DNA from 3 places in the Janibacter sp. FSL W8-0316 genome. Region 1 is predicted to be linked to each of the others. Evidence: riboswitches for the same ligand, from Rfam matches in the RefSeq annotation. Region 1 holds a riboswitch; each other region holds the start of a gene.

Region 1 (3,973 bases):
GGGGTCGTGCGTGGCGGCGACGACGGCACCGCCGCGGTCACGGTGGGCGGTGAGCAGGCCGACGACGGCCGCCCACGTGCCACGGTCCTGACCGACCGTCGGCTCGTCCGCGAGGGCCACGGCCGGGCCGTGGGCCAGCGCGGCCGCGACGGCCAGCCGACGCTGCTCGCCACCGGAGAGAGTCTGCGGGTCGGCCCGCTCGAGGTGCTCCAGCCCGAGGACCTCGAGGAGGCGACGGGCCTCCCCTTCGTCAGCGGTGCCGAGGGTGCGGCCGGTGAGCAGCACCTCGTCGAGCACGGTGCGGGCGAGCAGCGCGCTGGAGCTCCACTGCGGCACCCACCCGACGAGGTGGGCGATCTCGGTGGCGGGCAGGTCCCCGACCGACCGTCCGTCGGCGAGCACCCGTCCCGACGACGGCGCCACCAGCCCGCCGAGCGCCGCCAGCCACGTCGACTTGCCCCCACCGCTGGGTCCGACGAGCGCGGTGGCCCGGCCCGCGGCCGGGGAGAGCGGCGCGTCGGTGACGAGCGCGGTCGTCACCTCGCTGCTGCCATCGAGGTGGTTGCGCGCTCGCTCGACGACGAGCGGTTCGCTCGTGAGCAGCGTCGCCCCGGGCTCGACCGCACGGGCGAGGGGGCCGAGGTCGATCGTCAGCGGCTCAGGAGCCGGCACGCCCGGCACCCAGATGCCGTCGGCGGCCAGCGCCTCACCGTGCTCGGCCAGCACCTCGGCGGCCGACCCGTCGTGGTGGATCCGCCCGTCGCGGCCGAGGACGAGCACCCGGTCGACGTGCTCGAGCCAGGGCTCGATCCGGTGCTCGACGACGACCGTCGTCAGACCGGCCGCGCCGGTGACGACGGCGTCGCGGACCCGGGCGGCCGAGGCGGCGTCGAGCATCGCGGTCGGCTCGTCGAGCAGCAGGAGGGCCGGCTGGAGGGCGAGGGCACCGGCGAGCGCCAACCGCTGGGTCTGCCCACCGGAGAGGGCGCCGGTCGGGGTGGTGCGCGGCAGGTCCCCCAGCCCCACAGCGGCCAGGCAGCGGTCGACGACGGCCGGCATGTCGCCGGCGGGGACACCCACGTTTTCCAACCCGAAGGCGACATCGCGCCCCACGGTCGCCGCGACCGTGCCCGAGCCGGGCTCCTGGAGCACGAGCCCGACCGCACCGGGACGCTCGCCGGGCGCGGCCCCGTCGACCCGTACCTCGCCGACGAGGTCACCGGAGTCGACGGTGAGCAGCAGGCCGGCGAGGGCCCGGAGCAGGGTCGACTTGCCGGACCCGCTCGGCCCGACGAGCAGGACCCGCTCGCCGGGGCGCAGCGTGAGGTCGAGCTCGCGCAGCACGGGCTCGCGTCGACCGACGGGCCGCCACGTGAGGTCGCGGACGACGACCTCACCACCGCCCGCGAGGCCGACGTCGCCGGGGGTTTCCCCCTTCGTCCGCTCGTGGATCAGACGGCCCTCCGCTCGAGGACCTCCTGGCCGGGTGGGAAGGGGTTGAGCGCACCGGCCTGCGCCAGCGCGCGGGTGAGCAGCCACCCGCCGAGCCCGGCGACGACGACGCCGGAGACGACCATGAGCGGCAGGTAGGCGAGCTTCCACGCCCAGGTCCAGTCGACGAAGTACCAGTAGATCTCGTAGACCCACTCCAGCGGTGCCGACAGCGCACCGGAGAGCAGCGCGACGGCCGGGCCGAAGGCCTTGTAGGCGAAGATCGCGAAGGCCAGCTCGGCGCCGATCCCCTGGGCCAGGCCGGAGACGACCGTCGTGACCCCCCACTGGTTGCCGAAGAGCGCGGAGACGGTCGCGGCGATGAGCTCGCAGGCGATGGCGGCGCCGGGCCGGCGCACGACCAGCCCGCCGACGACGCCGGCGATGAACCAGAACCCGACGAAGAGCCCGAAGAGCGGCTGGAAGGCCAGGCCGAGGGCAGAGATGGGTCCGTTGTAGAGCAGTCCGTAGCCCCAGTAGGCGACACCGAAGGCGACGCCGAGGAAGGCGATCGTCAGCAGGTCGACGGTGCGCCAACCCATGAGCGGGCGGGTGGCGAGGACGGTCCCGGCGCGGGTCGCGCCCGTGGACTTCGTGGTGGACATGTGTGCTTCTCCTGTGTGGTGTGACTCCACAGGGCGGGCCGACGCCACCCGCGACGGCGAGGCCGTCCGGCGACGACGGTCCGTGAGACTCGACTCCCTACGCCGGTGCGAACCGGATCAGGTACGAGGGTCTGCGGTCGCCCGCACTCTCAGCGCTGTTGCGCTCCCCTGTCGTGCCCCTCCAGCATAGGCCTGTGGCAGGGTTGGTCCCGTACCGGGTGGCGCGGACCGTGACCACCTCTCACGCGTGGCGAAAGGACCCCTCATGGGCAACGTGGTGTGGAAGCTGTTGGGCAGCGGATCGGCGATCCTCGCCGGCATCGTCGCCAACAAGGTGATCACCGAGGTGTGGAAGAAGGCCGGCCGAGACACCGAGATCGACCCGACCAACCCCAACACCTCCTTCGGGGAGGCCCTCGCTTATGCGGCCCTCGCCGGTCTGGCCGTCGGCCTGGCCCGCACGATGACCACCCGTCAGGCGGCGGCGATCTACCAGAGGTCCGCCGGTCACCTGCCCAAGCCGATGCGCGAGGACGTCGAGAAGGAGCTGGGGCTCGAGTCGTGATGCAGGGCATCTCCATCACCGAGCCCGGTGACGCCGACGTCCTGCAGGTCACCGAGGTCGAGGCGCCGTCCGCGGGCCCCGGCGAGGTGGTCGTCGACATGGTCGCCGCGGGCGTCAACCGCGCCGACGTCATGCAGCGTCTGGGGCACTACCCGCCGCCCGCGGGCGCCTCGCCGCTGCCGGGCCTCGAGGTCTCGGGCACGATCCGCGAGGTCGGTCCGGGTGTCGAGGGCTGGTCCGTCGGCGACGAGGTCTGTGCCCTCGTCGACGGTGGCGGCTATGCGGAGCAGGTCCGGGTCCCGGCGGCGCAGCTGCTGCCCGTGCCGAAGGGGGTCTCCCTCACCGATGCCGCGGGGTTGCCCGAGGTCGCGTGCACGGTCTGGTCCAACGTCTTCATGACCGCCAACCTCCAGCCCGACGAGGTCTTCCTCGTCCACGGCGGGTCCTCCGGCATCGGGACGATGGCCATCCAGCTCGCCACGGCCGCCGGTGCGCGGGTGGCTGTGACGGCCGGCTCGCAGGCCAAGCTCGACGTCTGCCGCGACCTCGGCGCGCAGATCCTCGTCAACTACCGCGAGCAGGACTTCGTCGAGGAGGTGCGCGCCGCGACTGATGGTCACGGGGCCGACGTCGTCCTCGACCTCATGGGCGCCAAGTACCTCCCGCGCAACGTCGACCTGCTCGCGACGTCGGGCCGGCTCGTCGTCATCGGCCTCATGGGTGGCCGCAAGGGCGAGCTCGACCTCGGCAAGCTGCTGAGCAAGCGCGCCGCGGTCATCGCGACCTCGTTGCGGGCCCGTCCCGCCGAGGAAAAGGCGGCGATCGTCGCCGCCGTCCGCGAGCACGTGTGGCCGCTGATCGAGGACGGCGCCGTGCGCCCGATCGTCCAGGGCACCCACCCGCTCGAGCGCGCCGCCGACGCCCACCGCGAGCTCGAGGCGAGCGGTCACATCGGCAAGATCCTGCTCACCGCCTGACACCCTTCGAATTTCCTGAGGGAAATGCGGCCCGCGACCCTCCCCCTCTCGCATTGCCCAACGGCAATGCACTCTGGACCCCGCATTGCCCTACGGCAATGCGGTCTGGAGGTGGCCCTCGTCGAGGTGCCAGCGGGCGGCCGCAGCCTCGGCGACCTCGGGGTCGTGCGTGGCGAGCAGGACGATCCCGCCCCGGCGGGCGATGTCCTGCAGCAGCACGACGACCTGCTCGCGGGTGTCGTGGTCGAGCTCCGAGGTGGGTTCGTCGGCGAGCAGCACCAGGCTCCCCGCCGCCAGGCGAAGGGAGGACAGCGCCAGTCCCCGGGCGACGGCCA
Region 2 (3,973 bases), 590 kb from region 1:
GGCAGTGGTGCACGGGGCCGGGTCCGTGGCCGATGTGGAGCGCGTCGGCGGCCCGCAGGGTGCCGGTGAGCCAAGTCTTGGCCTGGCGGGTGGCCTCTAGCAGGGACCCGGTGCGCGGGGCGAGTGCGGCGATCGCGGAGGACAGGGCGCACCCGGTGCCGTGGGTGTTGACCGTGGCTACCCGCGGGCCGGTCAGCAGCTGCTCGCCCGCGTCGTCGAGCCACAGGTCGGTGGCGTGTGCGTCGCCGCCGAGGTGGCCCCCCTTGACCAGCACCCGCGCGGCGCCCAGCTCCCGGAGCGCGATGGCCTGGGCGCGCATGGTGTCGAGGTCTTCGGCGGGGTCGGCGTCGAGCAGCACGGCGGCCTCGGGGACGTTCGGCGTGATGAGGGAGACGTACGGCAGGAGTTGGCGCATCGGCTCGACGGCGTCCTCGGCCAGCAGCCGGGAACCGGCGGTGGACACCATGACGGGGTCGAGGACCACAACCGGCACCGCGTCGGAGCGCTTGTCGAGGAAGGCGAGGACGGTCTCGATGGTGGCCGCGGAGGCGAGCATCCCGATCTTGGCGGCGTCAACCGCCACGTCGTCTACGAGGGTGTCCAGCTGGGCGCGGACGAAGTCCGCGGGGACGACGTGGACACCGGTGACTCCCTGGGTGGACTGGGCGGTCAGTGAGGTGAGCACCGCGGTGCCGTAGGCACCCAGTGCGGAGAAGGTCTTGAGGTCGCCTTGAATACCGGCCCCGCCGGAGGGATCGGAGCCGGCGATCGTCAGCGCGATCGGTGGGCGGGGGTTCACGGTTGCCCGTCCCACGCGGCCCGCAGGCTCGCGGCCGCCACGGCTGGTTCCTCCGCGGCGCACACCGTCGAGACGACCGCCACGCCGGCGGCGCCGCTGTGGCGCAGCATGCCGGTGCGTTTCGTGGTGATGCCGCCGATGGCGACGACCGGCCACGGGCTCGCGGCGGCCACCGCAGCCACCCCGCCCGGGCCGATCGGAGTGCCGTGGTCAGGCTTGGTCGCCGTCGGCCACACCGGTCCAACGCCGAGGTAGTCCAAGACGCCGTCACCGAGCCCGCGTGCTGTGCGAACCTGCTCGATCGTGCTGACCGACAGCCCGACCATGGCGTCCGGCCCGAGCAACTGCCGGGCCTGAGCAGGCGGCATGTCGCGCTGACCGACGTGGACGCCGTCGGCGCCGATGTCCTGAACGAGGTGGACCCGGTCATCGATAATCAGCGGCACCCCGGTCCCCGCCAGCACCTCGCGGACCGCCACGCCGAGGGCGACGAAGTGGGCGTCGGTGGCGCCCGGGTCACGCAACTGCACCACGGTGACTCCGCCCGCGACCGCAGCCTGCACGGTCGCGGGCACCCCCCGTGGGCCGCACAAACCGGTGTCGGTGACCAGGTAGAGGCTGAGGTTCACCGGTCGGCGGGTCACCGGAGCACCACCTTCTCGGTCAGCTCCTGCGGGTTGAGGGTGGCGAGAGAGTCCAGCAGCGCAACGGCGAAGCTCCCCGGCCCGGCGGCACGCTCGGCCGCGACCTCGGCGGCCACGGTGTACGTCGCGGTCGCGGCCGTGGCGGCCAGGAGCGGGTCGTCGGTGGTGGCGGCGAAGGCAGCCATGAGCGCGCCCAGCGCGCACCCACCGCCAGTGACCTGGGTCAACCATCGATGGCCGTTGGCCACCCGCACCAGCCGGGTGCCGTCGGTGAGGTGGTCGACCTCCCCGGAGACCGCGACGATGGTGCCGTGCTCCCGGGCCAGCGCCCGGCCGGCGTCGAGGGCATCCTCGGCGGCGTCGACGCTCTCCGGACCCCGCCCACCGCTGCCCCCACCGGCGAAAGCGAGAATCTCTGAGGGGTTGCCACGGACGAGTGCCGGGGAGGCGTGGGCGAGCAGGTCGACGACAACCCGGCTGCGCCAGGCGAGCCCACCCACCCCGACCGGGTCGAGCACCCACGGGGTGCCGGCCGCCGCGGCGGCACTGACCGCGCCGTGCATCGCAGCCACCGTCGCCTCTTGGGGCGTGCCGAGGTTGACCAGGACCCCGTCGGCGACGGCGGCGAACGGCCCGGCTTCCTCCGGGTTGTCCACCATCGATGGACTGGCGCCGACCGCGAGCAGGACGTTCGCTGTCCACTGAGCGACGACGACGTTGGTTAGGCACTGCACCAGCGGGGCATGCCCGCGCATCGCAGCCAAGGCCTCGCCCACAGCGGCAGCATCGAGTGGGACAGTAGGGACGGAAGAAGGTGCCGACATCGGCGACGTTCCCTTCGCTAGTACGAACTAGATCAGGTTCAACGGGTGTGATCTCAGCCGTACCAGCACGGCACCCCGCGTCATTCACCAGCTTAACATCCGCACCGTTCCCAGCACCGTGCCCTCGCTTCAGCGATCGCAAAAGGGTCGCGCCTCGGACCGTCCGGGCGTGCTGTCACCAGTGCCCGGCTGCGCTACGGCGTTCCTTGGCCGCCGCAGCCCTCACCATGGCGCCTCACCAGACAACGGCTGCGCAACCTTAAAATGTGCAGTCGACTTCGGACACTCGTGCAGTGGACTTCGAAAACTGACATTCACCGCACGGATCAACGCGAGGGTGTCGCATTCGACCCGCCCGCGTTAGGATCGCAGTAACACCCGTCAAACGCGACGATAGGAGGGGCGATGCTCATTGGCTACGCCCGCGTCTCAACTGAGCGGCAGGACCTCGCTGCTCAGTTGAAGGGTCTGGCCGACCTGGGCGTCGACGCCGATCGGATCTACACCGACAAGCGCACCGGGAGGTCGATGAAGAACCGGCCCGGACTGACCCAGGCGATCGCCGCCCTTCGTCTGGGGGACGTGCTCGTGGTGACCAAGCTCGACCGCCTCGCACGGTCGGTGCCCGACGCGCGCGACCTCGTCGGTCAGGTCTACGAGAAGGGAGCTGCCCTCCAGCTGGGATCGTCGCTGCACGACGCGGAGGACCCGGTCGGGAAGTTCCTGTTCAACGCGCTGGCGATGGTCGCTGAGTTTGAGGCCGACCTGAACCGGCAGCGCACGCTCGAGGGCCTGGCGATCGCGCGCGAGCAGGGCCGGCTCAACGGGAAGCCGCCGAAGCTCAACGAGCGGCGCACGAAGAAGCTGCTCCAGGACTACGAAGCCGGCACCGCGACCGTGGGCCAGCTCGCCGAGGACTACAACGTCTCTCGGGCAACCGTGTACCGCACGCTCAAGCGCGCCAAGGCGGGTGTCCGCGCTGCGCACGGCGCTGGGACTCGTCCGCCAGGCGAAGACGCGAGAGGCGTCTCGCTCAATTGATCCCAGCGCGTAGATTGACCTGCGACATGAACACTTCACCCGTTTCTCGACGCCACGTGTGCTTCGGCGCGGCAGCGTCGGTCGTCGGACTGCTCTCTGGATGCTCAAGCGATCCGAACTCTGCCGCGGAGCAGGCCAAGAGACAACCAGACCGCGGCTATATCTCGGGCGATGGCAGTCTGCACCTCCTTGCCCCTGGGGAACGAGACGATGCAGTCACCCTGAGCGGAACGACGCTCAAGGACAGGCCCTGGGGCATTCATGAGCACCTCGGTTCCGTGGTTGTGGTGAACCTGTGGGTGTCCTGGTGCGGACCCTGTCACGAAGAGGCCCCAGACTTGGTCGCCGCCTATCGTGAGTTCCGCAAGGAGGGGTCCGACGTCGAGTTCATTGGCATCGACTACCGGGAATCATCCCTCGACACCGGTCGAGCCCAAGCGCGGTCATGGGGCCTGCCGTACGACTCCATCTACGACGCGAAGGGCGAGACCGCCTTGCAGATGCAGGGCAAACTCGCGGCGCAACCCTCCACCGCCGTGTTGGACCGAGAGGGTCGGATCGCAGCAGTCGTACTGGGCGCGATCGACAAGAACACCTTGGTCGGGCTGGTCCGAGACGCCTTAAGAGAGGGCTAGATCATCTGACTCAGACGATCTGGTACTTCA
Region 3 (3,973 bases), 960 kb from region 1:
CGTGCCCAGTACTCGCCCGAGGATCGTGTGCTTCATCGTCGTGCTCCATCTGCGAGGCCGCCGGCTCGTCCGGCGGGGTGCCGACCAGCACACTCCTGCGCGGCCCGGCCGACCATTGGTAGATCTACCCATGGCGGCCCCGTCACGTCTGCGGTAGCAGCCCGATCCGCTGCGCCGTGACGACGGCGCTCAGCCGGTCGGTGACCGAGAGCTTGGCGTAGATGTTGGCCAGGTGTCGGTGCACGGTGCGCTCGGAGCATCCGGCGAGCCGGGCGATCGTCGCGGCCTTGTGGCCGGCGGCGAGCAGGGCGAGCACCTCGCGCTCGCGGTCGGTCAGCTGCGCCACGCGCAGAGCCGGCGGGGGCAGGTGCTCCGGCTCGAGCAGGGCGACGAGCCCGACGGCGACGGGCTGGACCGCCGTGAGCAGGTCGAGGTCGGCGTCGCCGTAGTCCTCGCCCCGACGCCCGATGAGGAAGGCGACGAACTCGATCCCGCCACGCACCGGCAGCGCGACGACCTGGTCGATACCCCAGATCTCGAGGCTGCCGCGGCACTTGGGCGTGGCCTGCCAGACGGCCTGACCGCCGTGCGCGCGGCCGGCCGTCGTCGGCCGCAGGTCACCGGCACGCACGGGGTCGAGCAGGGGGTCGGGACCGGCGGCGATGCTCAGCTCGTCGGTCATCCGTGACCGCGCGGCCTCGTGGGCGCCGCGCCCGATCGCCCGGATCTCGTAGCCGTCGGGCGCACCGTGGACCATCAGCCCGGTGTCCGAGTGGAGCAGCTCGATGAGCAGGTCGCTCATCCGCCCCAGTCGCGCGTCGACGTGCTCGGAGGCCTCGGCGACCCCGGTGACCAGATCGACGACGGCGGCGTAGTGATCGATGTCCTGCCCCGACACGATCGCCATGATCCTCCGGTCCCGCCGAAGGGTAAAGGTCTGGTCAGGGGATGGTCTGGCTCCATCGGGCGAGCTCGTGGAAGTGGTGCACCGGCCCGGCCCCCGACCCGACGTCGAGCGACTCGCCGTGGCGCAGTGCCTCGGTGAGCCAGCCGCGTGCCTCGCGGACCGCCGGCAGCCACCCGTCGTGGCGCGGGCGAAGGGCGGCGATCGCCGAGCTGAGCGTGCACCCCGTGCCGTGGGTGGCGGTCGTCGCGATCCGCGGTCCGCGCAGCTCGCTCGTGCCGCGCTCGTCGTGCCACACGTCGACCGACTCGGTGCCGTCGAGGTGGCCGCCCTTGAGCAGGACGCGACGTGCGCCCAGTGCCCGGAGCGCGGTGGCCTGCTCGGGCAGCTCGGCGGCGGACCCGGCCGGCGGCTGGTCGAGGAGCACTCCGGCCTCGGGCACATTGGGCGTGATGACATCCGCGCGGGGGAGCAGGGCCCGCACGGCGTCGACCGCGTCGGGCGAGAGCAGCCGCGAGCCGGAGGTCGAGACCATCACCGGGTCGAGGACGACCGGTGTCGCGGCCAGCGGGCCGCTCGCCAGCAGCTCGTGGACGGTCTCGACGAGCGCGGCGGAAGAGAGCATCCCGACCTTGACGACGTCGATGCGCACGTCGGCGACGAGTGTCTCGACCTGGGCGCGCACGACGTCGACGGGCACCTCGTGCACGTGCGTCACGCCACGGGTCGACTGCGCCGTGAGGGCGGTGATGACGCACGTGCCGTAGGCGCCCAGTGCGCTGAAGGTCTTGAGGTCCGCCTGGATCCCGGCGCCGCCCGAGGGGTCCGACCCGGCGATCGAGAGGGCGACCGGAGGGCGGGGGAGAGGGGCAGCCATGCCGTCACCGTAGCCATGTGGTTGTATCGAGGCACCCCCGCGGGAGCCCGGGCACGGGCTGAGATCGGACTGCTGCCGTCCGGACCGTCTGAACCTGTCCGGATCATGCCGGCGAAGGAAGAGGAGGCGCCCGCGTGCGCACACCCGAAGAGTCCGAGCTCCACCCGCAGCACCGTCGCGAGGAGGTCGTCGACCCCCGCGACCCGTCGGTCCGGGTCGCGGTCACCGCGATCTCGCTGGCCGACAGCCCCGACGGCACCGCCAACGACGACGTCGTCGTCTACCGCACGAGCGGACCCGGTGCCGACCCCGCGGTCGGTCTGCCCGACCACCGCGGTGCGTGGATCACCGGCCGCGGCGACGTCGAGCCCTACGAAGGGAGGTCCCGTCACCTCGCCGACGACGGCCGCGCGGCCCAGCGCCGCGGCGGCGCCACGGAGGCGTGGCGCGGGCCGGCACGTCGCCCCCTTCGTGCCGTGGCCGGCCGCACGGTGACCCAGATGCACTACGCCAGACGCGGTGAGATCACCGCCGAGATGCGCTATGCCGCACTGCGAGAAGGCTGCTCGCCCGAGCTCGTGCGCGACGAGGTGGCCGCCGGCCGGGCGATCATCCCGGCCAACGTCAACCACCCGGAGTCCGAGCCGATGGTCATCGGGCGGGCCTTCCTCACGAAGATCAACGCCAACATCGGCAACTCGGCCGTCACCTCCTCGATCGCCGAAGAGGTCGACAAGCTCACCTGGGCCACGCGGTGGGGCGCCGACACGGTCATGGACCTGTCGACCGGCGACGACATCCACACCACGCGCGAGTGGATCCTGCGCAACAGCCCCGTGCCGATCGGCACCGTGCCGATCTACCAGGCCCTCGAAAAGGTGGACGGGAGAGCGGAGGACCTCACGTGGGAGATCTTCCGCGACACGGTCATCGAGCAGTGCGAGCAGGGCGTCGACTACATGACGATCCACGCCGGGGTGCGGCTCGCCTTCGTCCCGCTGACGGCCGAGCGGGTGACGGGCATCGTCTCCCGCGGCGGGTCGATCATGGCCGGCTGGTGCCTGGCCCACCACGAGGAGTCCTTCCTCTGGACGCACTTCGACGAGCTGTGCGAGATCTTCGCGCGCTACGACGTCGCCTTCTCGCTCGGTGACGGGCTGCGACCGGGGTCGGTCGCCGACGCCAACGACGAGGCGCAGCTCGCCGAGCTGCGGGTGCTCGGCGAGCTGACCCGGCGGGCGTGGGAGCACGACGTGCAGGTCATGGTCGAAGGCCCGGGTCACGTGCCGCTCCACCTCGTCAAGGACAACGTCGATCTCGAGCAGGAGTGGTGCCACGGTGCGCCCTTCTACACGCTGGGGCCTCTCGTCACCGACATCGCGCCCGGCTACGACCACATCACCTCCGCGATCGGGGCCACCGAGATCGCCCGCCACGGCACGGCGATGCTCTGTTACGTCACGCCCAAGGAGCACCTCGGTCTGCCGGACCGTGACGACGTGCGCACCGGTGTGGTCACCTACAAGATCGCGGCGCACGCCGCCGACCTGGCCAAGGGGCACCCCCGAGCCCGTGAGCGCGACGACGCCCTGAGCCGCGCCCGCTTCGAGTTCCGCTGGCACGACCAGTTCGCGCTCTCCCTCGACCCGCCGCGGGCCATGGCCTTCCACGACGAGACCCTGCCGGCGGAGCCGGCCAAGACCGCGCACTTCTGCTCGATGTGCGGGCCGAAGTTCTGCTCCATGCGGATCAGCCAGGACATCCGCGATGCCTACGGGTCGGGTGCGGCCCAGCAGGCCATCGTCGAGGCCGGCATGGCAGCGAAGTCGCGCCAGTTCGTCGAGCTCGGCTCGAGCGTCTACGTGCGCGAGGAGCCCACCCGATGAGTCTCGTGCCCGGTCTGCCCCCGACCGGTCGCGCGGCCGTGCGCGCCGGGATCGTCGGCAACTACGTCGACCAGATCAACATCTTCCTGCCCGTCGTCGCCCTCGCCCCTGCGCTGGCGACCCTCGCCGGGCCGCACGCGGGCGTCACCGCGGGCGCCGTCGTCATCGTCGCGACCCTCCTCGGTCGACCCATCGGCGCGATGCTCTTCGGGCGCATCGCCGACCGCGTCGGCCGTACCCGCACCACCCAGCTGGCGATCGGCGGCACCGCCGCGTGCAGCCTGGCGATCGCGGCGGTCCCGACGC

What was found. Region 1 has a riboswitch for thiamine pyrophosphate ahead of NYE39_RS09565 (ECF transporter S component). Riboswitches for the same ligand answer to the same signal wherever they lie in the genome.
Region 2: another riboswitch for thiamine pyrophosphate. It lies ahead of thiM (hydroxyethylthiazole kinase); the one in region 1 lies ahead of NYE39_RS09565 (ECF transporter S component).
Region 3: another riboswitch for thiamine pyrophosphate. It lies ahead of thiC (phosphomethylpyrimidine synthase ThiC); the one in region 1 lies ahead of NYE39_RS09565 (ECF transporter S component).

Annotation. Positions count from the first base shown of each region.
Region 1 covers NZ_JBBOQX010000001.1:1,938,707-1,942,679, forward strand. The annotation lists gene NYE39_RS09560 (ATP-binding cassette domain-containing protein) at 1-1,344, opposite strand, end outside; gene NYE39_RS09565 (ECF transporter S component) at 1,452-2,096, opposite strand; TPP riboswitch at 2,174-2,276, opposite strand; gene NYE39_RS09570 (DUF4235 domain-containing protein) at 2,362-2,661, shown strand; gene NYE39_RS09575 (NAD(P)H-quinone oxidoreductase) at 2,661-3,638, shown strand; gene NYE39_RS09580 (ABC transporter ATP-binding protein) at 3,729-3,973, opposite strand, start outside.
Region 2 covers NZ_JBBOQX010000001.1:2,530,786-2,534,758, forward strand. The annotation lists gene thiD (bifunctional hydroxymethylpyrimidine kinase/phosphomethylpyrimidine kinase) at 1-799, opposite strand, end outside; gene thiE (thiamine phosphate synthase) at 796-1,443, opposite strand; gene thiM (hydroxyethylthiazole kinase) at 1,440-2,267, opposite strand; TPP riboswitch at 2,259-2,355, opposite strand; gene NYE39_RS12435 (recombinase family protein) at 2,673-3,308, shown strand; gene NYE39_RS12440 (TlpA family protein disulfide reductase) at 3,335-3,943, shown strand.
Region 3 covers NZ_JBBOQX010000001.1:2,901,290-2,905,262, forward strand. The annotation lists gene NYE39_RS14330 (hypothetical protein) at 1-36, opposite strand, end outside; gene NYE39_RS14335 (helix-turn-helix transcriptional regulator) at 143-907, opposite strand; gene thiD (bifunctional hydroxymethylpyrimidine kinase/phosphomethylpyrimidine kinase) at 942-1,781, opposite strand; TPP riboswitch at 1,811-1,918, shown strand; gene thiC (phosphomethylpyrimidine synthase ThiC) at 1,916-3,667, shown strand; gene NYE39_RS14350 (MFS transporter) at 3,664-3,973, shown strand, end outside.